DNA from 4 places in the Brevibacillus sp. 7WMA2 genome. Region 4 is predicted to be linked to each of the others. Evidence: riboswitches for the same ligand, from Rfam matches in the RefSeq annotation. Region 4 holds a riboswitch; each other region holds the start of a gene.
The links. A riboswitch is a leader RNA that binds a small molecule or an ion and turns the genes downstream of it on or off. The one in region 4 is predicted to bind cobalamin.

Region 1 (8,085 bases), 990 kb from region 4:
CATCAGTACGTGCGACAAGTACTAACGTTGGTGCTACCTTTTTAATTGCGATAATCTTCTGGACCATTTCTTCTGTCGTCACAAGCTTCTTGCCATTTAAATGTCCACATTTTTTGGGAAGCTGCTGATCCTCTAGTTGCACCGCGGCAACATTAGCCTCTAGCATTTCTCTAGCAGTCCGGGCAACATTAAGAATCCCGCCAAATCCTGTATCTATATCTACTAATACTGGTAAATCAGTTGCGCGTATCAATTCCTTTGCCCGTTGAGCTATCTCAGTAGACGTGACGATTCCTAGGTCTGGCAAACCACAACTGGCCGTGTAAGCTGCACCAGATAAATAGAGCGCTGAAAACCCCGCCCGCCTCGCCATAAGAGCCGCCATCGCATCGTGTGCGCCGGGAATTTGCAAAAGATCGGGAGCATTCATCAGTTCCCTGAATTTCTTTGCTAATTCAGCTTGTGATGACGGCTGATCGACAATCCAAGCCATTTCGTTTGCCCCTCTCTATAGTAAAAATAATTCGATAAATTCAGTAACGGCCATGCTGTTTACCCTTTCTGAATCCATGCAAGCTTCTTTTATTTTACGAACCTGCTTTTGTGAATAATGTGTACTTATATTTTCAACAAATTTTTCAATGACTTTAGGGATGGCTTCTCCCCTGCGGAAGCGGTGCCCTAATGGATATTCGCATTCTATTTGTTCAGAAGAAGACCCGTCTTTATAATGCACTTGAACAGCGTTTGCGATCGAGCGCTTACTCGGTTCCAAATAATCAATGCTGTACTGTTTATTTTCAACAACCACCATCTTATTACGTAAGATATCGATTCTTGGATCTGATGCTGCTAGGTCTTCATAATGGTCTGCTTTAATATCACCAAATAGCAAGCCGATAGCCGTAATATATTGCAAGCAATGATCCCGGTCTGCTGGATTATTCAATGGACCTACCTTATCAATGATTCGAATAGCTGATTCATGCGTTGTGATTGTAATGCTGTCAATCTCATCAAAACGAGCCATTACCTCCGGATGAAGCTTGATTGCGCATTCCGCGGCTGTTTGTGCATGAAATTCGGCTGGATAGGAGACTTTGAACAGCACATTCTCCATTACATAGGCATCCAAGGGTCGAGCTAGCTTTAACTCTTGTTTATTGAACAAAACATCCTGGAATCCCCAGCCTGGTGCAGTAAGAGCTGTTGGATATCCCATTTCTCCCTTTAAGGCCATCATAGCTAGCTGAACACCTCGGCTAGTTGCATCGCCAGCAGCCCAGGATTTACGTGATCCTGTATTCGGAGCATGCCTATATGTCCGTAAACTGCTATTATCAAGCCAAGCATTTGATAATGCGTTGTTTATTTCTTCCCGGGTTCCTCCTAGCATCTGTGCTACCACTGCTGTTGTTGCAATTTTAACAAACAATACATGATCAAGCCCGACTCGATTCAAGCTGTTTTCTAATGCCAGCACTCCCTGAATTTCATGTGCTTTAATCATCGACTCCAGCACTTGATGCATCGTTAATGGCTGTTTCCCCTCCGCGATACGTACACGGCTTATATAATCAGCAACAGCTAAAATTCCGCCCAGATTATCTGATGGATGTCCCCATTCTGCCGCCAGCCACGTGTCATTGTAATCTAGCCAACGAATGATACAACCAATATTAAAAGCGCCTCTCACTGGGTCAAGAACAAAGGATGTACCTGGCACCCTACATCCATTGGGAACAACTGTCCCCGGAACAATAGGTCCAAGCAGCTTCGTGCAATCAGGATAGCTTAATGCCAAAATTCCACATCCAAGTGTATCCAGCAGGACATATCTAGCAGTCTCAAATGCTTCCAAGCTCGTAATCCTCTTATGTAAAACATAATCTGTAATTTGCTCGATCAGCTCATCCGTTTTGTTTATCTCCATATTTTTTAACAAAGTATCCTTCCCTTTCTATTTAAAATTATTTATCATGGTACGTGATGTTGGTCAGAACATCATGTAGGCGTTGCTGGCTTCACATAAAATTCCCAATCCTACCTCAAAGAACATGCCGCTCGCCTACATATTTTACACGTGGCCGGAATAGACGATTTTGTGCGTGCTGTTCAAGAACATGTGCGCAAATTCCTGCTGTTCTCGCAGCGAAAAAGATAGGTGTATACAATGGAATAGGAATCCCAAGCATCCAATACACAGGCGCTGCATAGTAGTCCAAATTCGGGTAAAGTCCCTTTTCCCTCTCCATAATCCTCTCACCGGCTTCACACATGTGGTATAAAAGATCGTCTCCTTTTATATGACATAGCTGCTGTAAGGCTCCTTTCATCATTGTCGCTCTCGGGTCCATTTTTTTCATATAGACCCGGTGACCAAATCCCATTATCTTTTCTTTGTTGGACAGCTTGGTACACAGCATCTCCTCGAACTTGGAAATTGTCCCTGCCTTTAGCAATAAGTGCATAACAGCCTCATTTGCTCCCCCATGAAGACTACCCTTCAAGGAAGCAACCGCCCCCGTCAAAGCTCCGTACAAATCCGATTGCGTAGAAGCGATGACCCTTGCTGTAAACGTGGAATTCGGCATCTCATGCTCGCTGTACAAAAGCAGAGACAGATCAAATATTTTTTCCTCAATCGGCGATGGCTTTCTCCCGGTGACCATATAGAAGAAGTTAGCACTATACGGTAAATTTTTGTCCGGATGGATCGGCTCGGTTTTGGTCAGAATCCGATAACTATTAGCCACTATGCTAGGAACTTGACCTAATAACCGATAAGCCCGCTCCTTATTAACAAGCATGGAGCGATCGTCAATTCGATGATCATACCCTCCCAGAACGGAAATTCCTGTTCGCAGGCCATCCATAGCGTGTGTCTGCTCAGGCAACAGCTTTAAAACCTCAAACACCGCACTAGGCAATTCATCTCGCTCTAGCATGCTTCTTTCCAAAGAGTTTTTCTCTGCCTGATCGGGAAGCCGTCCCTCCAGTAAAAGATGAATAATATCGACATAGCTAACGGATTTAGAAAGCTCAATCAGATCGTAACCCCGAATCACGATTTCCTCTTGTATGGTATCAAGGTAGGAAATGCTTGTTTCTGTAGCCACCACACCGTCTAGCCCAGGAGAAAATTTTTCAAGCTCGTTCATTCTTCTTCCTCCATTCCAAATAACTGTTCTTTGGTTAGCTTGTAGGCTTTTTCAAGGTTGCGATAGTAATCTGTTTTGACTTCCTCTGTAACGTCTTGTCGCTTGATTTCATTCCCTAATAGACCATAGATGACTTCTAGCGAATTAGGACTTTCTATACTTAGATTGTTCATGATTGCTGTGTTGAAATAATTTCTAAAGTACCCTATTGTCCCAAACAAAAAATCCCTCCTAGACTTCAAAGCAGCGCAACACGCAAAAAAACAACTTCCTAAAAGAAAGTTGTTGTTAATGGGCGAAAGCGAAAAACTCAAATAAACATGTAAAAATCTTAAAATACCACATGTTTCATCGCTCGCACGTAACACCTCCTATCCTCGTAGGAACTGATGTGTGTGCTAAAACAGGCAGGTCTCCTGGCTCATGATCATCGCGATTCGAACCTTCCCATTTTCATTTGAATGAAAACAGTGGCATTTTTTCGAATAGCTCTCATTTACAGTTGCGGGACAGCGTCGGATTCTAACCGAACTTCCCTTTTAAGCAAATAACGAAGGTTATCTGCACCTGTTTCTACACATATTTGATTTTCAGCTTAAACATAACAAATAGTCTAAAAAATTACAATTATTAATTTTATATCTGTAGTGACTTTATTGCTTTGATATCATCATGTTGAACTTATTGTACATGTATATACGCTCTCTAAACAAAAAATAACCAATAGCGGCTTCATGTTCTGTTTAGCAATAAACGAATGAATGTAAAATCATAAGTCCTCATATCCTAAAAACAGGATAAAAACCCAATATATTGAACAAGAATATCCCGCTATCTTATAATCAAATGAAATACCATAATTAGGTAAATAAAGGAGGGTATTTCTTGAAGAGTAAACAACTATCGAAAAAGAAAATATGGTGGTATAGCATAAGTATCATTGTTGCTGCTATATTACTTCTCCTCATGTGGGCAGTAATTCGGAATTGGAACATTATTCACGTGCTGAATAAGGATAAGCTTAGCTATAATTTTCAGAGCATGGACAATATTTTTCCAAGTCGCGCTATAGAAGCATCGCAGCCTGTTTTCCATTTTGATACATTACAAAAAGAGTTGCCCCAAACTTATACATACAAAGATCAAACATTAGCTATTGAAGACTTTTTGCAACGAACAAAGACGAATGGATTACTAGTGCTCAAGGATGATAAGATCGTGAAGGAATTCTATCAAAATGGTATAAATGAACAAACAAGGTTTACTTCTTGGTCAGTGGCTAAGTCATTTATCTCTGCACTTGTTGGTATCGCTCTTGATGAAGGATTCATTAAAAATGTAAATGATCCGATCACCCACTATGTCCCAGAATTGAAGGGCAGCGGCTATGATGGTGTACCGATTAAGGATATTCTGCGAATGGCTTCTGGAGTTAGCTTTGATGAAGACTATGACGCCACCTTCTCAGATATAAACATGATGATGTATAAGACATTTCTATTCGATAAATCGATTAATGATTATGCCCTGGGGCTACAATCTCAGCGGCCATCCGGAACCTTTCAGCATTATATCAGCATTGATACACAGGTTCTCGGCATGCTGATCAGTAAGGTTACGGGCAATCCTCCGTCCCAATATTTACAGGAGAAAATTTGGGGGCCTCTTGGAATGGAATCTAATGCTTACTGGAGTACCGATCGCCTTGGCACAGAGCTATCCTTTATGGGTCTAAACGCAACCATTAGGGATTATGCTAAGTTTGGAAGCTTATATCTTCATGAAGGAGTTTGGAACGGAAAACAAATCATTTCAAAAAAGTGGGTGCAAGAGTCCACACAGATAGAAAAGCCTCAGCCTAATCACGACCCTAAGGGAGTGTTAGGCTACCAATACCAATGGTGGGAGGCTGATCCCGCAGATGGTTCCTACAGCGCAATTGGAGTCTATGGACAATTCATCTATGTTAATCCAAAGGCCAACGTAGTAATCGTCAAAACCAGCGCTGACCCTGATTACGGTAGAGCTGATTATCATGATGAAAATTTTGCTGTGTTTCAATCGATCGCGAATCATTTTAGTAAATAAACTTCATTTGCTTCCGCATACTGACGGCACGATTCTCAGCTAGCTGATTTCTTTACTACCCAATCTCTAGCTACTAGCAAATGTGGTTGAACAGAGATCCCCGACTATGAGTAAGACACTCTTTTCTCTTAGATGCGAAAAGAGTGTCTTTGTCTTACCTACCAGCTATTTCGTTTCACGATGAAGAGTATATTTTTTTAGACGAGGGGAATATTTCTTTAGCTCTAGGCGTTCGGGATTATTTCTTTTATTTTTTGTTGTAATGTAGGTACGATCTCCAGATTCTGTGCATTGCAGGATAACTGTTACTCTCATTGGTTAAATCCTCCTGATCATTTCTATTTATTCATCCTGGCTACTAAGTGTCTCGACAATAACATCACTTGTTGGCAATGGATCTTTCAACGTATTCCAGTCTGCATGCAGCTCTTCATTTGTTAAAAGGCAAGCATCTAAAGACCGGATGATATTGCCTTGATCCAGATTAAATCCAATACATACAAGCTCATTGATACGATCTCCGAATTGAGGGTCCCATTCTTCAGCCCATTCAGGGTCTTCCGCCAGTATCTGCTGCTTCTCTTCTTCGGGTAAAGCCGACACCCAATAGCCCGCTGACTCCAATTGAATCGATGGACCTGCCTGACTAATCGTCAAAGCTATGTCATTACGGGTAGCAACCCATAGGAAACCCTTTGCTCTCACTACATCTTCAGGCCAATCCTGAAGCCTTTTATATAATCTCTCAGGGTGAAACGGAATTCTTCGGCGATAGACAAAAGAGGAGATTCCGTATTCTTCCGTCTCTGGCGTATGGCTTGGCTTTTGTAATTCTTGTAACCATCCAGCCGATTGGCTTGCTTTTTCAAAATCGAACAGCCCTGTATGAAGAATTTCTTTAGGATCGACCTTGCCATAGGAGCTTCGAATGAATTTTGCCGTTGGCTGAAGCTTACGAAGAATTTGCTCCAAATGCTGTACATCCTGTTCTTTAACCATGTCACATTTATTTACGATTAAAACATCACAAAACTCAATTTGGTCAATTAGCAATTCGACGATTTCACGCGTGTCTGTTTCATCCACTGCATGGCCGCGCTCCAATAAGCTTTCTCCTGAGGAAAAATCATGCCAAAAACGGTTCGCGTCCACTACCGTCACCATTGTATCCAGCCGGCACATACGCGAAAGATCTATCCCCATTTCTTCGTCTACATACGTGAAGGTTTGCGCTACTGGCAACGGCTCTCCTATTCCGGTGGATTCAATCAGGATGTAATCATAGCGATCCTCATTGACTAGCCGTTCGACCTCCACTAATAAATCTTCACGTAGCGTACAGCAAATACAACCGTTCGACAGCTCCACAACCTTCTCGTCTATTCTAGAAATCCCACCGCCATTCCTTATCAGATTGGAATCGATATTCACCTCGCTTAGATCGTTTACAATGACCGCTACACGAAGGCCCTCTCGATTGTGTAAAACATGATTCAAAATAGAAGTCTTACCCGCTCCAAGATATCCGCTTAATACAGTAACCGGAACCTGCTTTTCACCCATATGTAAGTACCCTTCTTTCGTACAGGTATAGAAGATAATAGATAGCATGCTAGAATCAAATCGTAATGATTACGATTTAACCAATATACTACTGCACTCACAGCAACAAGTCAATACAAATAATAATCATTACGATTTACAAACGATAGATTTGTTATAAAAACTAGCCAATCGCGTAAAGCAAAAGACTTCCAGACTAACGGAAAAAGCCTGTAACAACAAGTTTTTTGCTGTTACAGGCTTCCAAAGAATAGCGCTACATTTCGATATCGTTATTCAACAGATAAGATAGAATCTTTCTACATAGTCAGGCTCGCAGAAGTAGCTTTACTTACCTTAATCAAATCAGCGGGATTAAGAAAGATCTGCAAACCCCTTTTACCAGCACTAATACTAATTAGCTGGAGACTGAGAGCTGACTCGTCAATAAATAGTGGGTAATTTTTTTTGGTGCCTAGAGGTGAACACCCGCCCCGTATGTATCCCGTTAACTCTAGTACTTCTTTCATTGGCACCATTTCTACCTTCTTATTCTTACTAACGGCAGCCAGTAATTTTAAGTGAAGCTCCTTATGGGCAGGAATACAAGCCATGATAACCCCGGTCTTATCACCACGAAGTACCAGAGTTTTAAAAACCTGCTCTACTTGTAAATCAACCTGCTGAGCTACATGTTTCGCGTTTAAATGCTCCTCATCCCATTCGTACTCATGCACCGTATAGGGAACCTTATGTTTATCTAGCAAACGACAAGCATTTGTTTTATTGCTCATATCATTACACTTCCTTATAAGGGTTACCCTTATTATAACGCATGTAAGAATTTCCTTTATTCGATTTGCCTCTTTAGTTAATAGGTCTCTTTGTAAAAAGTAGTCAATAGCCCTACTGTTTGTCCCCTATACGCTTTCTATCTATCATTTTCTTGCTATCAAAACCCATTGTAATCCCATCGCAATCACTAAAATACCACCTGTAAGATAAGGTAACATCACCGGGGTCATTCCTTGTTCTAGCAATATTCCATTTGTCATGGTCCCAATGGAACCAGCAAGATAATTAATAGAGCTTAACAGGGCAATGGAAATAGTAGCATGCTCTGGACTGATTTCTACTAGTGTTTTTTGCTGGGTTGCTAAGGCCGCCCAGCCACTAGCCCCCCACAGCATCAAGACGATAGCAAGTATGGCTGACAGGGAATGAATGCTGCCCATTATGATAAAAGATACTAGCATCACGATTAATAAGTACATTAATATAACTCTGGGTTTCT
Region 2 (8,085 bases), 1.6 Mb from region 4:
AATATGTAATATATCGCATACAGCTTGTACATTCAACCGAATTTTCAATCTATTTACACTTCCAAATTATACAAAAGGACCGTAGCTGGGCTTTATCCCAACCACGGTCCTTTTCGTTAGCTTTCCTTTTACAAACTACATAATTTGGTTGTCGCTTGTATGCAGGGCTCGCTGGCCGCTATTAGCATCTCTTATTAGAATGAGGTATCCTTTACGCGCTCGTTCAAGAAATCAAAGTCTTGATCATGGAGCGGCTCCACTTTCCCTTTTTGATAACCGCTTCCTTTTGTGGAAAAGAAGTCATGCGTGCTCGTTTCTGTACGAATCCCGTTTAATACAACAGGGTGAACTTCTTCCTCATCAAAAATCGGTTCGAGCCCTAGGTTCATTAGAGCTTTATTTGCATTATAACGAATATACTTTTTCACTTCATGTGTTAACCCAATGGAATCATAGAGTGTCTCGGTATATTCTAATTCATTTTTGTATAGAGCTTGGAGAAGTTCATCAACAAACACTGTTGCTTGCTCCTGCTCAGCCTCTGTTAATCTAGCAAAAACCTCTTGGGCTAGCAAGCCGACAAATACACCATGCACACTTTCATCACGGATAATTAGCTTGATAATTTCACCGCTGGCAACCATTTTCCCTTGACCTGCTAAAAATAGTGGATAGAAGAATCCGGAATAAAACAGGAAGCTCTCTAAAAATACGGAAGCTACCATCGCTTTATACAGGCTCATATCGTCGCCATCTTTGATACCTCTGTAGATTTCATCAATAACTTCTGTTTTATACTGCAGATGTTTATCTTCTTTTACCCACTGGAAAATTTCATGAATCCGCTCAGAACTTGCTACTGTTGTAAAAATAGTGCTGTAGCTCTTCGCGTGAATCTCTTCCATCGCTGCCTGGAAAATTAGAATTGCTTTCTTTTGCTTCTCTTTAACATGCTGGGCAATCATGGGCATGCCAACATTTCCTTGTTCTGTATCAAGCAAGGTTAGCCCACCTAATACCTTCATGTACGTATCCCGTTCATTGTCCGTTAGATTCGTCCATGACTTTAAATCCTTCGAAATTGGAATCTCTGTATCTAGCCAGAACTGAGATGTATTTTGCGTCCATAGCATCTCGGTATACTGGGTTTCCGGTTCATTCCAGTTGACTGCTTCAAATTTAGACATTGCGATGCTCCTCTCTTATACGCTGCAACTAACGCATTCCTCAATGGTTTTTTTCTTTGTACGGGTATAATACAGCGTCTTTAAGCCCTTTTTCTGAGCATAGATATAATACATAGCCAAATCCCGTGTGGTTGCGTCATCTTTTACATACAGAATAGTAGAAATCGCCTGGTCGATATGCACCTGAACTTCTGCTACGAGATCAATCACATTAAACATGTTCATGTCATATGCTTCTTTGTAGTAGAAGAAATTGTCATCATCTAAGAACGGCATCGGATAAATCGTTTTGGAATCACCATATTCGCGTTCCTCGATACGCTGTGTAATAGGTGCAATAGATGCCGTAGAGGACTGTAGATAAGAGATCGAGCCCGTTGGAGCAATTGCCAAACGATAGGCATGGTAAAGTCCGTGGGTTTGTACCTCATCCTGCAAGCGAGCCCAATCTTCCTTCGTAGGAATATGGTGACCTTCGAACAATTGCTGAACCTTTTCGGTTTTTGGTGAATAATCGTGCTGCTGATAACGTTCGAAATAGCTACCGGATGCATATTCACTGTGCTCGAAATCTTGGAAAGTAATTCCTCGCTCTTTTGCAATTAGCATAGAACGTTCTAATGAATAAAAATTTAAGATCATAAAGAATGTACGCGAGAAGTCAATCGCTTCTTTTGACTCATAAGGAATCTTATTTTTAGCCAAGTATCCGTGTAGATTCATAGCTCCCAAGCCAACAGAATGAAGCTCTCGGTTTGCCTTTGCCACAGATGGAACGATCGAAATATTTGTACGGTCACTCACCTCTGTCAGAGCATCCATTGCTAGATGAATCGTGTCTCGCATTCTCTTATTCGCCATTACATTTACAATGTTAAGCGAGCCAAGGTTGCACGAGATATCGCGGTTAATAACATCCTCCACCCCATAATCATTAATGGTGGAAACTTCACTAAGCTGAGCGATTTCACTGCACAGATTAGAAAATTTAACTCGGCCAATCTCTTTTAATGCGTGATATTCATTAACATTATCAACATACATAATATATGGGTAACCAGATTCCATCTGGATTTGAGCTAATTTCATGATCAGATCACGTGCGCCGATTTTTTTCTTACGTACACGCGGGTTATTGACCAGCTCGTCGTACATGCTGGTGATGTCCATATCGTCTAAGTGCTGCCCGTACTCTTTGAACACAGTATGAGGATAGAATAAGTACATGTCTTTATCTTTTTCTACTAGCTCAAAGAATTTATTAGGTGTAACAACGCCAAGTGATAAGGTTTTAATTCTGATTTTCTCATCGCTGTTTATTTTTTTGGTATCTAAAAATTCTTGAATGTCGGCATGGAAAATATTGAGATAAACAACCCCACTACCATCGCGTTGACCAAGCTGATTTGCATATGAGAACGCATCCTCAAACAGCTTCATTACAGGAAGAACCCCACTTGCTTTACCATCTAGTCCTTTGATTTGCTCGCCAGCGGCACGGATTTTGCTCAGGTTCAAGCTTACACCGCCGCCAATTTTGCTTAGTTGCAAAGCGGAATTAATAGAGAACCCAATCGAATTCATTGAATCATCTACCTCAAGCAAGAAACAGCTAACTAGCTCCCCGCGACGTTTTTTACCTGCATTCAAGAAGGTAGGAGTAGCAGGCTGATATTCTTGTGAGATTAACAGGTCTGCATATTGCAATGCTTTTTCGCTATCCCCTTTTGCTAGGAACAAGGAAACTACAGCAATTCGATCCTCGTAACGTTCAAGGAATTTGCTTCCATCGTTCGTTTTCATCGCATAATTATTATAAAACTTGAATGCACTCATGAAGGATGGGAAGCGGAATTTTTTATCATATACATAGCGATAGACCCGTTCGATATCGGCAAATTCATAGCCTTCAAACACTTCAGCTTCATAGTAGTCATTTTCAATTAAGTAGTTAATCTTCTCACGTAAGTTATGGAAAAAGACCGTATTCTGATTTACGAAATCAACGAAATAGCTCTTCGCTGCCTCTAAATCTTTATGAAACTGAAATTTCCCGTCTTTCTTCACCATAATTTCGTTGTTCAACGTGATCCATTGTGGTAGTTGCGTGGACAAAGTGAAATACCTCCTGCTTAAAAGTTTCTACATCTCGTTTGGTACCGCTCAATTCAAATTTCATGACCAATGGTACATTGTATTGTTCGGCTATCTGGTCAGCTGCAAGTCCGTAGCGAGTCCCCCAATTCATGTTCCCGCTAGTTGCAACTCCCTTCATCCATTGAGAGTGTTGCGTTAGAAATTGTCGTGTCGTTTCAGGAACTTGTCCAAATCCCGTTGTATATGTAATCAGAATGAAAGGTTCGTTTATGACGATATCATCGGAAATTTGTATACAGCGAAAATCTAGTTTTTGGACAAAGCGTTTCACATTTCCTGTTTTGGAATCATATACGATCAGCATCGATACACCCCCCTTTCATGTATAAAGGACATAAGATGGTAGCCAAGCTGACTGCTGATAAATGCCGCTTTTTGCCAACATAAAAAGCTCATCCCTTCATGGGTGAGCTTTAAAACGGCACAACAAAGAAAAAATAGCAAAGCAAATAGCCGCTACTATTTAATCCCCGTACCGTTTCAACTTCCCACTCCCCGAAGATGCGAAACTAAGAGAATGGGCAGGTCTACTGACTTGTGTTTCACTTTACTTTGAGCCCTTCCCATATAAGTCGCCTGAGACATGCTTATACAGTGGTTTTGCTCATTTCATCCACACTTACAGTTGCGGGGACAGCTCTGGAATTTCACCAGATTCCCTATTAAGTCGCAAAATGACACCTAATTCTCGGCGGTAAAGTAACTTTTTATCAGTATGTAGTATATAACATTCATATGAGACACTAAATGTAGTCTTGTCACCTAGCATACAATGTTTCTATCAAAAGAGCAAGATACAAAATGCCTACGAGTTAAAAATACAACTCGACTCATAAATAGACAGAAAAACAAGCTAGATTTCATGCAAAACTGCCTCTTTTATATGTTTTTCCTGCTCATAATTACACTCCTATTCTTGTATAACAGAGCATCAGCTTAGACTGTTACCGCATTCCTAGTAACGTAACTATTACTGGGAAACTCATAACTAGACCTCGACAACCAGGCGTAGCGGCTAACACAATTAACCATATTTAGCTTGTTTCATAAGAACGAATGTTCTATACTTAAGTAAGCTATCTACATCCCTTACAGATATATCATTGTACCAGTATAAAGTCATTTTGATAACATGTTTATATGTATTTATTTTAATAGACGAAGTTGAGCAAAGGATGGTGGTCATTCTCATGTCTATTACAAAACAACGGGATTCCTTGCAACTCCTTGAGAAAATCCCTTCTTTTCCTTGGTTTGTTGAAAAATATGTGGATCACAAAAGATCAAAGCGCGCTTCGGTCTCCACTTTACTCGGCTACCTACGTGATTTTGAGTTCTTTTTTCGTTGGCTAATGGCAGAGGGACTTTCCACCGCCCAGGAAATGAGCGAAATTACACTCGATGAATTAGGGGGACTACGTAAAGAAACCGTCGAAGCCTATCTTCTCTACTTACAGGACTCTCACTTATTTGAGCGTTCGCTGCTATTAACAAAACCCACTAAAAGTGCAAAAAAGGAATACAGTGATTTGACAATATCTCGCAAGCTTTCAAGTTTAAAATCCCTGTTTTACTATTTATCTGCCCTCTCAGAGGATGAACACGGCGAATCTTACTTGAAGCGAAACGTCATGGCAAAAATTGAGTTACATGTAGAAGAGGTTACACCGCTTGCTCGTGCAAACGCTATCCGCTCTAAGATTTTAATAGATGACCAAATCCAAAAGTTTGTCGATTTTGTATATCATGGCTACTTAGATTTTTGTGATACCAAGAAAAAGCTACATTTTCACTATCGAAATCGGGATCGCGATGTAGCCATTATCGCACTAATCCTTTCTGGCGGATTCCGTGTCTCTGAAATTGTTAATTTGAACCTTCAAAATGTGGTCTTGGAAAAAAATCAGGTCTTAATGATTCGAAAAGGCAAAAAAGAGGATGCTCCATTCTTCAGTGATTGGGGTAAGGAATATTTGCTTCGTTATTTGAATACACGCCAAAAGTATCAGCCGCCTGCTCATGAGGACGCTTTATTTCTCACGGTATCGCCTACGAATCCAATCGGACACCGCATCGATCTACGTTCCGTTCAAAAATTAGTAAAAAAATATGGAAGTGCATTCGGAATGCCAGACATCTCTGTACATAAATTACGTCACAGCTTTGCTACCCAATTTTTGCGCTTAAACCCTGATCCTCATCAGCTTCAAGCTCAATTAGGACATTCCAAAATAGATACGACGATGCAATACGCCCATGTACTCGATGATGCGTTGAGTCAAGCAGTCAATCGAACAACCAGTAAATTGTAAGGAAACGCCCTTCTTCGTTACATGGAAATACCTACAACATCAAAGCTACACCCAATCTTATTCGTTACACGATCCTCCCGTTATGCTAAGACATACAAAAAAACAGGCAGCATCCTTCTCATTGAAAGATAGCTGCCTACTCCTATTTACGTACTATGCTGGGTTCAATCTATTCTTCCCCTTGCATGGCGTACCACGTTTCATAGAGCTGTTTGATCTCTTGTTCTTGTGCTTCTAGTTGATTCTGGTAGTGAACTAACTGAACATAGTCATCCTTAGCTTGCTCCATTTCTCGCTGCCACTCCATACATTGCTCCTCTTTTCGAGCGATCTCTGCTTCCAATTGCTGAAGCTTATATGCATTCACTTTAGAAACTTTCGCTTTAGGGAGAGAATTGCATTGTACCAACTTCTCATTCTCTGTTTGATTTGTTTGAAGTACCATATCTACCGTTTCAGTCTGGTCACATCGTCCCTTTTGTTCCCGATCAGTATGACTCTGCGTTTTGTCTTGTATCCCTTTTACAATCCTGTCTTTTTGCTTATCCACTCCTATTGTATGATTGTGAACGAATTGGTGCTTTCTGCGCTTTTCTCTCGCTTCCTCATAAGTTCCTTCATAATGGATTAGACGCTGATTATCAATCCAGCAGACGCCATCTACCATTTTTTGCAAGAAATACCGATCATGAGATACGACGAGAAGTGAACCTTGATAATGAAGCAGGGCCGCCTCTACTGTTTCTCTCGCTTCAATATCTAAATGGTTTGTAGGCTCATCTAGTATAAATAAATTGATGTCTTGATGCATTAACTGTGCCAGCCTTAGTCGCATCCTCTCCCCACCACTGAGCTGACCCACTTTTTTAAAAACTTGCTCTCCATAAAACAAAAAACCTGCCAGAATATGCCGTGCTTGTGCTTCTGTTACAATGGCGATCTCTCGAAACGCATCAATCACACGCCGATTGGGATCTCCTTCTAAAGCCTGTTGTGATAAATAACCGATCTTTACTTGGCTTCCAAGTGCTATCGTACCTGCATCCGGTTCTAGCTCCCCTAAAATCATTTTAAGGAGCGTAGATTTTCCGCTGCCATTGGAACCAAGCAAAGCTTTCCGCTCCCCATATCGCAAAGTAAAATCCGCTTCTTGTAAGAGACACACATTCCCAAAGGATTTCGTCACATCATTCATTCTTATTACGTCTTGACCGCTTCTATCTGCCCTGCGAAAAAACAAATCCATTTTGTCAGCTTCAAGACGCGGACGTTCGATTTTTTCCATACGTTCCAAAGCCTTCTCCATACTTTTGGCTCGGCGATGAAAGGAATCATTGGGAGGATTCGCTTGGTTTCCCCATTCTCTTAGCCGCTTAATTGCTTCTTTCATTTTCTTGATTTTCTTTTGCTGTTCTTGATAATCCGCGAATTGCCGTAGGAGACGCTCCTCCTTTTCCTGTACATATTGACTATAATTCCCTTGATATGTTTGCAACTCTCCACTATCCACTTCCCATATACTTTTGGCCACTGCATCCAAGAAATAACGATCATGAGAAATGAGTAAAATAGTCCCAGGATATTCACGTAAGAATTGCTCTAACCATTCCATTGATTCTACATCCAAATGGTTCGTAGGTTCATCTAGAAGGAGAACATCACTTTTTTCGCATAACATTTTTGCCAAGCCAATCTTGGTTTTTTCTCCCCCACTAAGCAAAGAAAAAGGAGTCTCAAGTAGCGACGAGGACAATCGCAGACCATCTACTACCTTTTGAATCCTCGCTTCCACCATATAACCGTCTAATTGCTCAAAGCTATCCTGCAATTGTTGATAACGAAATAATAACTTTTCCTGTTCCTCAGTTGATAATTTTTGATATTCATCGATATTCGACATAAGCTCTTGGCACGCTTGTATAGATATTTCTATTTCCTGCACCTTAGCAAAGGCACTTTCAATAACATGACGCCCCGTCCACTCCAGCGGATACACAGGTTGTTGTGGTAAATAGGCAAATGTAGCATCCTTCGCTCGAAAAACAGTTCCTGAATCTGGAGAATCCAAGCCTAGTAATAAGTTGCAAAGTGTGCTTTTTCCAGCACCATTTGGGCCTACAATCCCTATTCTTGACATACGGTTCACTTCGCAAGTAATCTCGGTTATTACCATAGTAGCTCCGAATGATTTTGAAAGAGAGTTAGCAGCAAGAACGATCATGATCTCATTTCCTCCTTGGAAATCAGTCCCTCTCATGCGTTACACAAGCGATAGCATACCCCATGAATCATTTCATGCCATTTGGCCCCTACACATTTTTTTGAAAACACAAAAAGCCACAGGCACCTACCACCTGCAGCATCGTTTTTCCTTCTACTAAATCCAATCAGGATTATGAAAAAGTGAAAGAGAGGTTATGTATGCATGG
Region 3 (8,085 bases), 2.1 Mb from region 4:
CATACTGGTGCGAAGCAAGCGCATGTACGTACCTATATAAGGAAAAGCCAATGTCAGGGCCGGAAGCACTAGATGGGCAAAAGTTCCTCTTCCCAATACGGGAAATAAATCTAACTTTACCGATAAAAAATAGATGAATAGAAATCCGAGCCAAAAAGCAGGCATCGAGACGCTTACAAAGGCAAGCATCCTGCTAACCTGATCAATTAATTTTCCCTTGTAAAGGGCAGAAATCATTCCTAAAGGTAAACTAATAAAAACAATCAGGAGTAATGAAGCACATGCAAGTTGCAGCGTTGGGGAGAAATGGAGAATAATTTCATCCCATATAGATTTCTTCGACACATAAGAAACCCCTAAATCCAATTGAACCACTTTTCCTAACCAATTTACATACTGGATATACAGGGGCTTGTCCAGCCCTAGCTCTGCTCGAAGGGAAGCCACTGCCTCATCTGTTGGAGGAATATGTGACGCCCTCAAGTAAGCTACGGCCGGATCCCCAGGGGTTAAGTGGAGCAGAATAAAAGTGATCAGAGAAATTCCCAATAATATTGGCAGTAAACTTGTGAGACGTTTAACAATAAACCAACCCATTTACTACTCCTTTGCCGTTTTTACATAACCCCACTTCACTTCATATCAATGGTAGTGAAAGGAACTTCGTATTCTTGAGGCAAGAAATGAACCCCGCTCAGATTTTTATGATAGACCGCTATATTAGATTGATAAGATATTGGTAAGTAAGCAGCCTGTTCGTGCAATGTTGTTAAAATATCTGTATAAAGCATCTTTCTGTGTGCTTCGTCTGTACTTACTAATACTTCCTTGATTTTTTTATCTAATTCTTTCTTGCCTGGTAGCCCTGATAGAGCTTTGTAATCCGGACTGCCACCTTCCGAAGGTGTTGTGATAGCAGATAAGTAGGAATGTGGATCAAACGGAACACCCCAGCTTGCCGTAAATAATAAATCAAAGCTGCCTTCATTGGCTGTGGCCCAAAAATCCTCTTCTTCCTTACTTGTCAGCTTCATATCTATCCCTAATTTTCTAAACTCGCCTTGGGTATATTCGGCAATCGCCTTCTGGATGTTGTCTGAGCTAATAAACATTAGCTCCAATTGTAGCGTTTTTCCAGCCTTCTCTCGAAATGGTTTGCCATTTACTTGTTTCCAGCCCGCTTCATCCAACAATTGTTTTGCTTTTTCTTCATCGTGTTCATACGGTTTTACATCAATCTTCGTATATGGAATGGTAGGTGCAAATAACGTATCAGCTTTTCTTTCTGTGCCGTAAAAGATATGATCGATGACAGCCTGCTTATCAAAGGCATGCTGGATAGCTAGACGTAAGTTACGCTCTTTAAGAGCTTCTCTGTTCGTATTAAAGAGTAACGCCCTTGTAGCCGTAGGTTCTGATAATTTGGTTTCATATTTTCCCGATTCCTTCAGAAACCGGAACGAATCCTGGCTTATGACTCCGTTCCCAAAAATCAAATCAATGTCCTTCTTCTCAAAAGCGAGAACTCTCGATTCACCGTCAGGTATGACTTTAACAATCACCTTATCGACTTTCGGTTTCTCGCCCCAATACTTCTCGTTTCTTGTAAAGACAGCCCTTTCATTTTTCTTATATTCGCTTAGTACCCATGGACCTGTCCCAATCTGTGACTTGAGCCCGTCTTTAAATGTGTTTTGGCTATCAGGAAAGGCAGCTTCTCCTACAAATCGTAAAGGTCTGATGTACGTAAGCTCCTGAAGAGTAGGGTAATATGGCTTGTTCAAAATTAATTTAAACGTAAAATCGTCCACTACCTCAGTACTTTTAATTTGATTTATTAATTCCATCCATTCATGTTGGGGAGCATTAGCTAAAACCGTATCGAAATTTTTCTTCACGATTGTAGCATTAAACGGCGATCCATCCGAAAATGTAACATCTTTTCTTAGATGAAACACGTATTCTTTTCCATCCTTCGATACATCCCAGCTTTGGGCCAGCCACGGTTTAAGCTCCCCGCCTTCACCGTAGTAAACGAGAGATTCATATACCATAGCTTGTGAGAACCATTGATTCGGAAAATAGGTATGAGGATTTACGTCTCCGATATCTCCAGACCAGGAAAACGTAAGAACTTTTGAACTATCTTGAGTTGCTCTATTTTCTCCTTCTTTTGTTGTGTTACCACAGCCAGCGATAATGATTGTTAGCAGCGCTACTAGTCCAACAAAAGAAGTAATAAATGCAGACCGTTTCAAATACATTTTTATCACCTTTTATATAATTTAATTATTCTAAAAATGTTAAAACACAAAAAAACATTACCAACCAGATTAAAAAGGTCAGAAATGCCTATCGTTTATGAACACATCACATCGGTCTTTTAGCATTCAAAACACCTCCCTATCTCCCCGTAGGTCTAACAGCATTTCTAGAATAGGCAGGTCTTCTGACTTGGGTTCATCATCTCCATGCGTCTTCCCAGATATGATCCAGTGACATATTTGCATAAGACTCCCCCTTACAGCGGCGGGACCGTGCCGGATTTACACCGGCTTCTCTTTTAAGTATCCGTTATGAAACAAATACACCTATTCCATTACCATATGTAGTTTTTCCTTGGAAATATTCACTTTATATCCTTATTTTGAAAGTAGGACAAAAAGTTTACCTAGAACAAATTATATTCGTTATTCCAAGTTTACGCTATATGAAATTAAAGCCCTTCTTTAATTCTGCTCATAAGATGGAACACTTTTGTCCAGAAAGGCTTAAGAGGATGCATCTAGGATCAGGCTCATATATAAAAAGCGCCAATTCCTCTACAGTAAAAAAACATTGCCACAGCATGTCCCATTAACAGCTTTAGCAATGTTTTCATAGAAATCACATACCATTGTAGCTTACAAACTCTCCGTTCGGCTTACGATAGCCGCGTGGACGTTGGCTTGAGAGCTTTTCTTTTCCGATAGTAATCATCATGACTGTTTCATATCCATCAGGAATTTCTAAAATTTCCTTAATAGCACCTGGATCAAATCCAATCATCGGACACGTATCCCAGCCTTTATCTTTCGCAGATAGCATGAATAGCATCGCAGAAAGGCTTGCATTACGAATGGCATCTTCCTTCATAAAGGATTCACCCTTACCCTCATATATCCCTGTAACAGTCTCAACGGTACGATCTAGCTCTTGTTTGCTCAAAATTCCGAGATGATGCATTCCCTCGTTTATTTTTTCCACCGCTTGATAAGCGTAACGATTGCCCAACACCAAAATGACCGCTGAAGCTGAATGCACCTTATACTGCTTGCAGGATTCATAAATTTTTTCTTTCAAGACTGGATCCGTTACGACAAGATAATGTGTATGCTGAAGATTAAAAGCAGAAGGAGCATATTTAGCCAAAGTAAAGATCTCTTCAAGCTCGGGTCGGGTAATTTCTACCCCTTCCATGAAATTATTTGCGGAACGTCGACTTTTCACTAGGCTTGTAAATTCACTCATGTAAACTCCCTCATTTCATGTATGTATCGAAATTGTTACAGGGGAGGAGAAAGAGCGTTTTCTCTACACTTACTCGCTCCCCTTGTTTTTTGTACCGAATTCATTCTGCTTTTCTTTGTCAGTTCTTTTCTAATCACACTTATTTAGACCTATAAAATAGCGGCATTGTTTTACGTTATCCCTCATTATCATACAATAGAGTACGTGAATCTGGATACCTTTCTTTTCAGGTCCGTCCTTAGGCAAAACTTATGCAAATAAAACATATGCACCTGGACCAATCAACGCAACGCCGATAGCTACCGCTAGCAATACCAGATTGTATTCCATACCGTTCTGAGTAATCCACAATCCATTTTTTCCATGTACAGTAAAGATAGCGATCAGCATAGTAACAGCGATTAATGCTCCACCTACCCAAGTAAACACACCAGATGCAAAGAGCAATCCTCCAACAATTTCACTGGCTCCTGCCATGAAAGCCATTAACAAGCCGGGTTTCATACCGATTGATTCTAACCAACCCGCTGTTCCCTTTAAGCCATGCCCACCAAACCATCCAAATAATTTCTGTGTACCATGACCAATAAATAAAAGTCCCACAACTAATCGAATAAGTAAAAGTCCTGCATTCATTTTCTTTTTCCTCCTCAGGAATATGTTTTGTTTTAAGTATCTTCAATTAAAGATATATGAGAAAGATGGATAATATGCTTCTTTTTATTATCGCATCTGTTTTCAGCTACTTATCTACAAAATTCATTTCGGCTGACTTCCCTAGCTTTTTTAACAAGGTGATGGTAATCTCTTTTTCTTCAGGAGACAGTCCACTCATTGCTTCTGCTAGCTTTTCTCGATGCTTTGGAAAAATCTCTTGGAGAAATTGCTCTCCTGCTTGTGTTAATTCCGCATAGATCACGCGTCGATCATTCGGACAGGGCTTACGAAGCAAATAACCTTTTTTTTCTAGCTTATCAACCACATAAGTAATATTTCCGCTAGAGATTAAAATCTTATCTCCAATTTGCTGTAGAGGCTGCCTGCCTTTGTGAAATAACAATTCTAGCACACCAAATTCAGTCGGATTTAATCCATATTCTCGAATATCCTTCTGAACATGAGCAGACGTCCAGTTAAAGGCGCGAGATAAGACAACGAACAAATGGAGAGATTGCTCTTGAGCTTTATTAACATCCGTAATCATGTCCGTTTGCTTTCCCTGTTTGTCCTGCATTTTCTTCTCTCCTTTCCTTTATTATTTTATCTTACCTTTTACAAAAAATAATTCAACATGTCTCACTTTTTAATATCTTAAATTTGAGATATATGAAGCATACCCTATTTTTTTTATGCTGTCAACTAGTAAACTAAAAAAATATGAAAATCAACAATGTGGCGGCTGAATCTGGTTATATCTGCATTACTACACAATCAAATTTTACTAACTGGAAGCCTTATCAGCTTTGGTTACAAACAGCTTTTGGACAAGAATCTCCTCTTTTTTTAGGCCATACATTAGCCTATATAATGGTTTTAAATCCTTTTCTGAATCGCACAGTGCTAGTATCTCTTCAGCCCATAGCAATGGCTTGCTCTTCATAAGTAAAGAGCAGAAGGTGTGTCCTTACCCTCGGCAATGCCACAAGCGAGGAAAAGCAATGCCAGTCTTCCAGCTCCCCTAGTTCTTTTGTTCTTTTGTTCTTTTGTTCTTTTGTTCTTTTGTTCTTTTGTTCTTTTGTTCTTTTGTTCTTTTTATATAGTCATTCTCTGTTACAACATCGCTAAACTCTTTTAGATGGTAATAAGTACTGCTTACAAGATTATCTTGTTCACGGTAGAAAGTATTTTGATAGTAAATGAATCCCGTATGCTTTGGATCATTTAAGGCACCCATTTACAAAAAGAAAAGACCTAACTGAATCGTTAGGTCTCCTCTTATCATTATCATCGTTAGATTAACGAAGTAATTGAAGTACGCCTTGAGGCTGTTGGTTAGCTTGTGCAAGCATTGCTTGAGCTGCTTGAGTAAGAATGTTGTTTTTCGTGAAGTCCATCATTTCTTTTGCCATATCAACGTCACGGATACGAGATTCAGCAGCTGTCAAGTTCTCAGCAGTTGCTCCCAAGTTGTTAATTGTGTGCTCTAGACGGTTTTGGTTCGCACCTAGTTTAGAGCGCTCTTCGGATACTTTGTTAAGAGCGTTGTTGATTGTTGTGATTGCTTTGTCTGCTGCTCTTTGAGTAGAGATGTTAACACCTTTTGTGTCATCTTTGTCTGTAGCGGCAGCGATAGTTGTACTACTAGCAGCAGTAAGTACGTCTCCAGCTTTCACAGTGTCAACAGAAGCTTCGATACCAATCTTCTTAAGAGCATCTACTACTTCTTGTTTTGTTGCAGTGATAGCACCTGTAGTACCTGCACCCGTTGTAGTACCTTTATCTTGTTTTAATGTTACAATAACATTTCCATCTTTATCAATTTTTGCTGTTGTTTCTTTAACTTCAGCGTTACCTTTTGCTGTTTCTACTTTCAAATCTACTTTAAAGCTATCTGCAGTAGTGTTTCCAACTTGAATATCTGTTGCAACAGCTGTTTCTTTCGATTGATAGCCATTTACACCAAGCTCTGTGTTGCTCATGTCGTTGATGCTCAATTTAATGCTTTGTCCTTGGTTAGCACCGATATGGAATGTTTTGTCTTCAAAAGATCCATCCAATACTTTTTGGTTGTTGAACTCTGTGTCTGTAGAAATACGTTTGATTTCTTTAGACAACTCATCAACCTCTGCTTGTAGCTTTTGACGGTCTACGCCTTCATTAGTGTCAGAAGATGCTTGAACTGCTAGTTCACGCATACGTTGTAGAATGCTGTGTGTTTCAGTCAATGCACCCTCAGCAGTTTGGATCAAGGAGATACCATCCTGCGCATTTTTAGAAGCCATTTCTAGGCCGCGGATTTGACCACGCATTTTTTCGGAGATTGCTAGACCTGCTGCGTCATCACCTGCACGGTTGATGCGAAGACCAGAGGACAATTTCTCTAGGTTTTTACCAGATGCGCCAGTGTTTACACCTAGTTGACGGTGTGTGTTTAGTGCTGATACGTTGTGATTGATTCTCATGATTTGTTACCTCCATGTTTTCATTTCTTGAACCATCCATTTGTTCAAGATGATGTTGTGTTGTTCATTTTAAATAAAGTTGCTTCATTCAAAATGACAACTGATACAGTCACCTCTATAGGCTAGTAGTAGCTCTACTCTTAGCACCTATTGTTGAAGAAAATTTGACTTAGGTGACTATTACTTATATCGGATTTGCTCTATAAAACTTTACAGGATAGCAAAATATTTTTTTATTCAAACTTTTTGTTCGAACGATTTTAGATTATAGTACTCATTTTTACAAAAAGAAAAGACCTAACTGATTCGTTAGGTCTCCTCTTATCATTATCATCGTTAGATTAACGAAGTAATTGAAGTACGCCTTGAGGCTGTTGGTTAGCTTGTGCAAGCATTGCTTGAGCTGCTTGAGTAAGAATGTTGTTTTTCGTGAAGTCCATCATTTCTTTCGCCATATCAACGTCACGGATACGGGATTCTGCAGCTGTTAGGTTCTCTGCAGTTGCTCCCAAGTTGTTGATTGTGTGCTCTAGACGGTTTTGGTTCGCACCTAGTTTAGAGCGCTCTTCGGATACTTTGTTTAGAGCGTTGTTGATTGTTGTGATTGCTTTGTCTGCTGCTTTTTGAGTAGAGATGTTAACACCTTTTTGGTCATCTTTGTCTGTAGCGGCAGCGATAGTTGTAGCAGCCACACCAGCAGTAAGTACATCTGTTCCTTTACCAGCGGTAACAGAAACTTCGATACCAATCTTCTTAAGAGCATCTGCTACTTCTTGTTTTGTTGCTTTGATACCACCTACAGACGTAGAATTTGCAGCTTTATCTTGTTTCAATGTTACAACAACATTTCCATCTTTATCAATTGTTGCTGTTGTTTCTTTTACTGCATCATTATTGTTTGTTGTTATTGCTTTCAATTGTACTGTAAAGGTATCTTCAGAAGTGTTTCCAATTTTAATATCTGTTGCAACAGCTGTTTCTTTCGATTGAAAGCCTGTTACACCAAGCTCTGAGTTGCTCATGTCGTTGATGCTCAATTTGATGCTTTGTCCTTGGTTAGCACCGATATGGAATGTTTTGTCTTCGAAAGATCCATCCAATACTTTTTGGTTGTTGAATTCTGTGTCTGTAGAAATACGATTGATTTCTTTAGACAATTCATCAACCTCTGCTTGAAGCTTTTGACGGTCTACGCCTTCGTTTGTGTCAGAAGATGCTTGAACTGCTAGTTCGCGCATACGTTGTAGGATGCTGTGTGTTTCAGTTAATGCACCTTCAGCAGTTTGGATCAAAGAGATACCATCTTGCGCATTTTTAGAAGCCATTTCTAGACCGCGGATTTGACCACGCATTTTTTCAGAAATTGCTAGACCTGCTGCATCATCACCTGCACGGTTGATACGAAGACCAGAGGATAATTTCTCTAGGTTTTTACCAGATGCGCCAGTGTTTA
Region 4 (8,085 bases):
CTCTATCCTATGCCGTGCTAGGCTTTGGTGCGTTCCTGTACGCTAGTAAGACACAAAGCAAAGCAACAAAAATTGTCTCCATCTGGGGAGGATTGCTAGTGGGAATTGCGCTATGCTTGGCTATTCGCACGACTTCAGGAGCTGTTTGGTTTGGGAGCTATGCCCCGGAAGGAACACCTGCAACACTTTATTCCTTCAGTTATAATGCAACTTATCTGATACCTGAGTATGTGATTACGGCTTTGGTCGTTACATTACTAGCAAATGGGGCACCTCAATTGTTTCAGCAGAATGCGGGCGCTTATCGACGTACATAATAAAGTAGTTTATAAAAAAGCGAAGAGAAGGGAGCTACTTCCTCTCTTGGCTTTTTTTAATATTAGTGAAAATAAAAGCGGTTTGTTACAAAAAAATATTCGAAAGAACGTGAAAAGGTATGGTTTTTTATTATGGAAAAAGTTACATAATTGTGAAATTAAGAAAAAACTATCGAAATTTTGCTCTTTCATTCCCAGTTGCTTACTAGAAGTAAAAACATTACGTTATACTGAGGATTGAAGGCTAGGAGGGATCGTGGATGAAAGAGGAGTTCTGGAAGGCGATAGTAGAATGCGATCCAAATTATGATCAACTATTCTTTTATGGCCTTAGCACGACGGGTATTTTTTGCAAGCCGTCATGCAAATCAAGGACACCCAAAAGAGAGCATGTGAAGATTTATTATGCGGCGTCCGATGCCATTGCTGCAGGTTTTCGTCCTTGCAAGCGTTGTAGACCATCTGAACCAACCTGGAAATCAGCGGAAGAAGATGCGGCGACCCGTTTGCTAGAGATGATTCACGATTGCTATAACCAACCCGTAACTCTGCGTGAAATGGCGTCACGTCTCTATGTGAGTCCTTTTTATTTGCAGCGTTGTTTTTCTCGTTGTATGAAGATAACGCCAGGGAAATATTTAACGCGCATCCGAATAGATGAAGCGAAGAAGCAACTACTAGAAACAGATCGAAATGTTTCCATGATTGCAAGCAGAGTAGGTTTTCGTAATAGTGCCTATTTTGCCGCTGTTTTTCAGAAAGAAACAGGTTGTACACCTACTCAATACCGCTTACAGCAGAAGAAACAGGGAAAAACAGGGACGACACGCTAAGTGCATCTGCTGTATAACGGGAGAACATACATATAAAAAAAGAATGGAAGAACAGAGTTGAAAGCGTTTCTGTATGCTTGCAGAAACGCCTTTTTGTACGAGGAAAAGACAGATAAAAAGCACCTCCTGTCATGTCGCGAGATTCGCAAACTAAGAGGTGCTTTTTGTCGTGTCTACATTTTTACCTTCTCTCACCCATGATGCGCTCTAAAAAATAATCGACTGTTACAGCTAATATGCCAACAAATAAGGGAGTTAATGGTGTTAACAAGACACCAGGAATCCATGTGGTATTCACGAGATAAAAAATGAAGGTCGTTGCTAAAATTTCAGGTATCAATTTCCAATTTCTTGAGATATGTAGTCTTTGCATTATGTATAAAAGGACTGGTTCAAGAATTAGTTCGTACAGCATTAACATGAAAAAGGAGACGACTGCAAAGGAAACGAGTGTCCAGAAATCAGATTTGTCGACAAACATAGGAAATAGAGTGCCGACTGTCCAGAGAATCGTAACCAATAAGAACACGACGATAGCGCTTGAGAATAAAACCAGCAAAGTTGCAATAGCGATAGCTAGACCATTAATCCAGAATCCGCCTTGCTGTCGATCCCCACTCGTCACAGCGCGTCGAAATAAAAAAAGTCCCGCTGTCGCACACAAGCCCACCAGTATGGCAAAAGTCATGTGGTTTGTCATATGTATCATCACCTACTATAAAAATAATACGTAGCAGGTGAGGGAAATGTTACAACAAAGCGGGGAAAAATGTAACCTTTTTGTAACCGTTCGAAATATGCCAAAGTTTACTCGACCCAGGTTGTTTTTTGAGTGATAGGCTTTCGAGCAGTTCGAGGTGTGGCTTCATCAGTTGGATAGCCAATAAATAAGGAACCAATTACTTTTTCTTGATCAGATAGGGACAAGAAGGCTTTGAGACGTTCATCCCTAGCTAAACCTACACCACGTGTACGCCATACAAAACCTAGACCTAGCTCAAAAGCCATCAGCCACATCGAATGAATAGCGCAGCTTACAGCATAATCATTATCAAGCGAAGAAGCTTCGTCGCCTTCTATGATTTGGGATGTAGCGACTATAATGAGAGGGGTGGCCAGAACATTCTTCATGGACTCTTCTACTAAATGAGGTTTGGTAGGAAAGCGTTCAAGCAAGAAATCCTGAGCTAGCTGGTTAAACCGTTCCTTAGCAGCGCCTTGAATGACATAGAAGTGCCAAGGCTCTCGCAAGCGATCATTGGGTGCTAATATAGCTGCTTCTAGAAGTTGCTCAATCTTTTCTTTTTCTACAGGGCGACCATCGTAGGCGCGTATAGCTTGACGTTGTTGTAAGGTGTGTAAGAGGGACATGTTTTAACAACCTTTCTATAATATGTTAATTATGATACTGTATATTCAAATATATTTTCCTCTATGCATAAAAATAGAAGATTTCTAATAGTATGTCAGTATACGATCTTCTTTCACCTCTTGTCCAGTCCCGTGTGGGCTAGACAGAAAAGTATGGACAATAAAATGCAAATTGGATTATGATAGAAGTAATCACATAAGCTTGGGAATAAAGGAATTGTTACATGAGAAACGATTCACATGGGGAAGTTGGTGAAAATCCAACACGGTCCCGCCACTGTAATTGGAGAGCCCGTTTTTGTCACTGGATATTATAAATTTTCAGAAGACGAAAAGGAGCAGAATATTCCAAGAGTCAGGCTACCCTCTTTATTCTAACAACACCGTCAGACCTACGGCAGATGGGGAGGTGTTATGAGAGCAGTTTTGCTACAGAAGGGAATATTCCTTTCAAAAAAATAACAAGCTCATCATAACAGCACTTCTCACGTAAGTCAGACGGGGAAGCGCTGTTTTTTTTATTGTATAAAAATGTAAGGTTGATTGCAAATAAGGATAGGGGGCTTGGAGTAGATGGAGAAAGGAAAAATTCTACTAATTGGCTTTGGACCAGGACATCATGATCACATTACGCATCGGGCAAAAGAGGCTATCCTAGAATGCGAAGTGATAATTGGCTACAACACTTATGTAGATTTAATTCGAGAGCTTATTTCAGACAAAAGTGTCGTGCGTACTGGGATGACAGAAGAGGTTAGCCGTGCTCAAGAAGCGGTAAGATTGGCTGAGTTAGGTCAAGTTGTTGGCGTTATTTCTAGTGGGGATGCTGGGGTATACGGCATGGCCGGACTAGTTTATGAAGTCCTAGTCGAAAAAGGCTGGACAGAATCTACTGGGGTGAAGGTAGAGGTTGTACCTGGAATTTCATCCATTCAGTCTTGCGCGTCTTTATTGGGTGCTCCAATTATGCATGACGCTTGCACAATCAGCTTGAGTGACCATCTTACACCGTGGGAAACGATTGCTAAGCGTGTAGAAGCAGCTGCTTCTGCTGATTTTGTCATTGCGCTTTATAACCCGCGCAGTGGTCGCCGTACACGACAAATTGTAGAAACACAACAAATATTATTAAAATATCGTTCTCCTGAAACGCCAGTAGGAATCGTAAAGAGCGCCTATAGAGATCGAGAACATGTTGTAATTACAACACTTGCAGACATGCTACAGCATGACATTGGAATGCTGACAACAGTAATCATCGGAAACTCGACTACCTTTGTTTACGACCAAAAAATTATTACTCCGCGCGGATATCAACGTAAATATACGTTAAATCGCATGGATCAACCGTTAAAACCTCATGAACGCTTGCAGGAGAAGGCAGAGCCTTGGGCGCTTCACAGCCAGCCTCAGAGTGGAAATCCGGTATCTGAGTCATCTTCTGTGCAAGAAGTGGCTGTAGCGACTTCACCGCAGGCTACAATACAAGAAGCTCAGGTTTCTGATTCCGCACCATCAGCGGCGATGGAAGCCCTTTCAAATCCCAGGCAATTCTCAAGGGAAGTAGAACAGAATTCTTTTCAGGCAGAGACAGAGAGCTTTCAAGCTCCTAAACAAGCGGTAAAGGCCTTTCAATTAGCGATGGAAGCGCTTGCGTGCGTTAATGAAAAGACAGCCTTAGAGTTAAATCAGGGTATCACTCCACCACCTCGCCCGTTTAGCGGAGTTGTTGATATTTTAGAGCTAGGCGTTTCGCCTGGTGTAGCTCGTAAGAATTTTACCTCTGAACAAATGCGTCTATTGGCCGATTTGACCAAGGATGGCGGAGAAATGATGTACAGCATTGAGCATCAAATTATTCTTCGCTTACCGCAGGTAGATCCAGAGCAGGTCACGCAACAATTAAGAGCAGTTGGCTTTCAATTGTTTCCGATCGGGGCTAGTGCGCAGGTGAAAGCTTGTGATTTTTGTGATTTAGAAAAGGATGAATCGATCCCTGTAGCTGAGGAATTAGGTAGACGATTAGATGGTCTAGCTGTGCCAAAGGATTTAAAAATTGGCTTTAACGGCTGCGGAATGGCTTGCTATGGTGCAGTTATGGAGGACATTGGTCTTGTATACCGACGTGGCGCATATGATGTGTTTTTAGGTGGCAAGCGTATCGGACGTAACGCTCATCCTGGACAACGTATAGCTGAGGGAATTCCAGAAGAACAGATTATTGGACTTGTAGAACGGATTGTGGATGAGTATAAGACAAAAGGTCATATCGAGGAACGATTCCATAAATTCTTTAAACGTACAGGGCAGGTACTTGAATACCGCTATCAGGAATTCGTAGCTCCATTGCAGATCGAAGAACCGTGTGGAGATTAAGGGGGGGAATTTTTTGAACGGAATACTTTTTATCGGTCATGGTAGCAGAGATGCCGAGGGAAATGAGCATCTTCTACAGTTTACACAGCGAGTTACTGAATTGTTACAGGAACAAACAGACGTGACACTGTATGAGACTTGTTTCTTGGAGTTAACCAGACCAACCATTATGCAGGGTGTGCAAAAAATAGTAGAACGTGGAGCTACCACTGTAGCAATGGTACCTTTAATGCTGTTTCAAGCAGCCCATGCTAAACTGCATATCCCGCATGAAATAGACGAGGCTAAGGCGAAATATCCCCATGTAGATTTTCGTTATGGGCGCCCCATAGGTGTGCATGAGGATATGGTGCAAATTTTGCGGGATCGCTTACAAAATACAACTTCCTATACTCCACTAGAACCGGCTAACAAGGATAGTGCCATTCTTTTAGTAGGTCGTGGTAGCAGTGATTCAGATGCAAACAGCGATCTTTGTAAAATAGCCCGCTTGTTATGGGAGAGCACAGGGGTAGGTAACGTTGAAGTGGCGTACATGGGCGTTACCTATCCGACAGTGGAAGAAGGGTTAGTCCGTTGTGTAAGACAGGGAGCTAAGCAGATTTATGTCCTTCCTTATTTGTTATTTACGGGTATCCTGTTAAAACGTCTAGAAGAAAACTTACAACAGTTTCATCAGGACTTCCCTGATATACATGCCTCGATGAGCGAGGCATTAGGCTTCCATGAACTGCTAGAACAAATTGTAGTAGATCGTTCTATAGAAGCATTACAGGGACGGGCATTAGCCAACTGCGATCTTTGTCAATTTAGAAAACTCGCTGTATTCGATCATCATCACGACCATGACCATGATCACGACCATGACCATGACCACCATCACGACCATGACCATGACCACCATCACGACCATGATCACCATCATGATCATCACCATGCAAACGGACATAGCCATACCCCTGTAACCCAAGATGGGCAAACAGCCTGTAGCAAGGAGTCTCAGGCTACAGAAGCTGATGATAAACGGGGGGTACGTGTATGATCCTGTTTTTGGCAGGGACAAGTGATGCACGCGAATTGGCTGTCCTTTTGAAGTCTACTGGTGTTAATCTACTGGCAACGGTTGTTACCGATTCTGCCGCTAAAAGCTTGGAGGACGAGGGAATTACGACGCGAGTAGGAAGACTACCACTAGCGGATATGATTGCCTTAGCCAAGGAACAGAAGGCTACAACCATTGTGGATGCAAGTCATCCTTTTGCAGAAGAAGCATCTAAAAATGCGATGGCTTGCGCAGAAGAATTACAGCTTCCTTACATCCGGTATGAAAGGGAGACCCGTAGTTATGTTGACCATCCTAATGTGCTCATAGTGGAAAATTATGAACAAGCAGCATTGGAAGCAAAACAAAGAAAAGGCGTAGTGATGCTAACCACAGGAAGCAAAACGCTTGGGACGTTTACGAAGCATTTGCTAGGTGATCCCGAGATTCGTTTGATTGCACGAATGCTGCCACGTAAAGACAATATGGAAAAATGTGAAGAGTTAGGCGTAGAGCAAAAAAATATTATTGCCATGCAAGGTCCTTTCTCTAAAGAATTGAATGCCGCTTTGTATACACAATATGGTGTTACTACAATGATTACAAAAGAAAGCGGTAAGGTAGGCGCTGTAGACGAGAAGCTAGCGGCAGCCCTAGAGCTTGGCATCTATACCATTATGATCGACAGACCGAAACTCGTGTATGGAGAGACGCATCACACATTTGAGAGCGTTTTGAAAGCGTTACGAACACAGGCTACGGTCTAAAAAATAACGGAACCAAAGAGGGGAGAAATCATATGTCATCGCAATTTCATACGGAGTTTAAACCAATCACGATTCAACCACAAGAAATTGAATCAAAAAGTTTTGAAATGATTACAGAGGAGCTAGGTCCACATCCTTTTACGGATGATCAGTATCGTGTGGTGCAACGCGTCATCCACGCAACAGCCGACTTTGATTTAGGGCGTAGCATGAAGTTTCATCCTGATGCAGTAGAAGCGGGCATTCGCGCTATTCAAGCCGGTGAACCAATTATTGCAGATGTTCAAATGGTTCAAGTAGGCATCAGTAAGCCGCGTCTAAAGGCGTTTGGTGGAGATGTGCATGTTTATATTTCTGATGCTGATGTCATGCAAGAAGCGAAAGCCGAGAATACAACTCGTGCTATTATCTCTATTCGCAAAGCTACGAGCCAAATTAAAGGTGGTATCTACGCGATTGGGAATGCTCCTACTGCACTGCTTGAATTGATTCGTCTTGTGAAAGAGGGTAAGGCAAACCCTTCATTGGTTATTGGCGTACCAGTTGGGTTTGTATCTGCAGCTGAATCCAAAGAGGAATTAGCGAAGTTAGATATTCCATTTATCACGAACTTGGATCGCAAAGGTGGTAGCCCAGTTGCTGTTGCCGCGGTTAATGCGTTGTCCATTCTAGCAACAGAACGGAGCGAGCGTGCATGACTAATGCAAAGGTAGCGGAGGCAGAAAATGAGAAGCCACTTCGTCACGGATATACAACAGGTTCCAACGCTACCGCCGCCACGAAAGCTTCCCTGCTAGCCTTACTTAGCGGGGAAGAAGTTTCGGAGGTGGAAATTCTTTTGCCTAATAAGGATCGGGTCACGTTTCAAATGGTATCTCAGGAACGAGGAGAAAATTGGGTGGAGACTGGTATCATCAAGGATGGTGGAGATGATCCAGATGCCACCCATAAGGCCCTAATTTTGTCACGTGTTTCTTGGCATGCAGATAGCGGTATTCATTTGGATGGCGGAATAGGTGTCGGTAGAGTTACAAAGCCCGGATTGCCGATTCCGGTAGGTGAAGCAGCTATTAATCCTGTTCCACGAAAAATGATTAAGGGCGTTGTCCAAGAGCTTTTAGATGAATATGAAATAGAAGATCGTGGAGTCAGCGTTGTCATTTCAGTGCCGAATGGAGAAGAGATTGCTAAGAAAACGCTGAATGGACGGTTAGGAATCGTTGGAGGTATCTCCATTTTGGGGACCCGAGGAACGGTCGTACCATTTTCAACTGCTGCTTACAAAGCATCGGTAGCTCAAGCTATTCAAGTAGCGAAGGCAAGCAACTGCCAGGCTATTGCCATTACAACAGGTGGGCGCAGCGAAAAAACAGCGATGG

Region 1: another riboswitch for cobalamin. It lies ahead of GOP56_RS17325 (hypothetical protein); the one in region 4 lies ahead of cobJ (precorrin-3B C(17)-methyltransferase).
Region 2: another riboswitch for cobalamin. It lies ahead of nrdI (class Ib ribonucleoside-diphosphate reductase assembly flavoprotein NrdI); the one in region 4 lies ahead of cobJ (precorrin-3B C(17)-methyltransferase).
Region 3: another riboswitch for cobalamin. It lies ahead of nikA (nickel ABC transporter substrate-binding protein); the one in region 4 lies ahead of cobJ (precorrin-3B C(17)-methyltransferase).

What each region holds. Positions count from the first base shown of each region.
Region 1 is NZ_CP048799.1:4,062,789-4,070,873, reverse strand. Features, by position in the region: gene prpB (methylisocitrate lyase) at 1-493, opposite strand, end outside; gene prpD (2-methylcitrate dehydratase) at 509-1,933, opposite strand; gene mmgD (citrate synthase) at 2,049-3,161, opposite strand; gene GOP56_RS17325 (hypothetical protein) at 3,158-3,382, opposite strand; cobalamin riboswitch at 3,550-3,747, opposite strand; gene GOP56_RS17320 (serine hydrolase domain-containing protein) at 4,047-5,249, shown strand; gene rpmG (50S ribosomal protein L33) at 5,415-5,564, opposite strand; gene GOP56_RS17310 (GTP-binding protein) at 5,592-6,812, opposite strand; gene ybaK (Cys-tRNA(Pro) deacylase) at 7,112-7,585, opposite strand; gene GOP56_RS17300 (MFS transporter) at 7,730-8,085, opposite strand, start outside.
Region 2 is NZ_CP048799.1:1,309,686-1,317,770, forward strand. Features, by position in the region: gene nrdF (class 1b ribonucleoside-diphosphate reductase subunit beta) at 195-1,187, opposite strand; gene nrdE (class 1b ribonucleoside-diphosphate reductase subunit alpha) at 1,203-3,257, opposite strand; gene nrdI (class Ib ribonucleoside-diphosphate reductase assembly flavoprotein NrdI) at 3,223-3,648, opposite strand; cobalamin riboswitch at 3,847-4,044, opposite strand; gene xerS (tyrosine recombinase XerS) at 4,535-5,656, shown strand; gene abc-f (ribosomal protection-like ABC-F family protein) at 5,826-7,877, opposite strand; gene GOP56_RS23295 (hypothetical protein) at 8,072-8,085, opposite strand, start outside.
Region 3 is NZ_CP048799.1:1,846,678-1,854,762, forward strand. Features, by position in the region: gene nikB (nickel ABC transporter permease) at 1-597, opposite strand, end outside; gene nikA (nickel ABC transporter substrate-binding protein) at 633-2,264, opposite strand; cobalamin riboswitch at 2,422-2,610, opposite strand; gene GOP56_RS06860 (nitroreductase family protein) at 2,887-3,510, opposite strand; gene GOP56_RS06865 (DoxX family protein) at 3,760-4,146, opposite strand; gene GOP56_RS06870 (MarR family winged helix-turn-helix transcriptional regulator) at 4,253-4,744, opposite strand; gene GOP56_RS06875 (flagellin N-terminal helical domain-containing protein) at 5,466-6,632, opposite strand; gene GOP56_RS06880 (flagellin N-terminal helical domain-containing protein) at 6,974-8,085, opposite strand, start outside.
Region 4 is NZ_CP048799.1:5,050,853-5,058,937, forward strand. Features, by position in the region: gene thiT (energy-coupled thiamine transporter ThiT) at 1-317, shown strand, start outside; gene GOP56_RS21795 (bifunctional transcriptional activator/DNA repair enzyme AdaA) at 578-1,150, shown strand; gene GOP56_RS21800 (hypothetical protein) at 1,332-1,850, opposite strand; gene GOP56_RS21805 (nitroreductase family protein) at 1,958-2,521, opposite strand; cobalamin riboswitch at 2,716-2,908, shown strand; gene cobJ (precorrin-3B C(17)-methyltransferase) at 3,095-4,897, shown strand; gene GOP56_RS21815 (sirohydrochlorin chelatase) at 4,911-5,939, shown strand; gene cobK (precorrin-6A reductase) at 5,936-6,706, shown strand; gene GOP56_RS21825 (precorrin-8X methylmutase) at 6,739-7,404, shown strand; gene GOP56_RS21830 (cobalt-precorrin-5B (C(1))-methyltransferase) at 7,401-8,085, shown strand, end outside.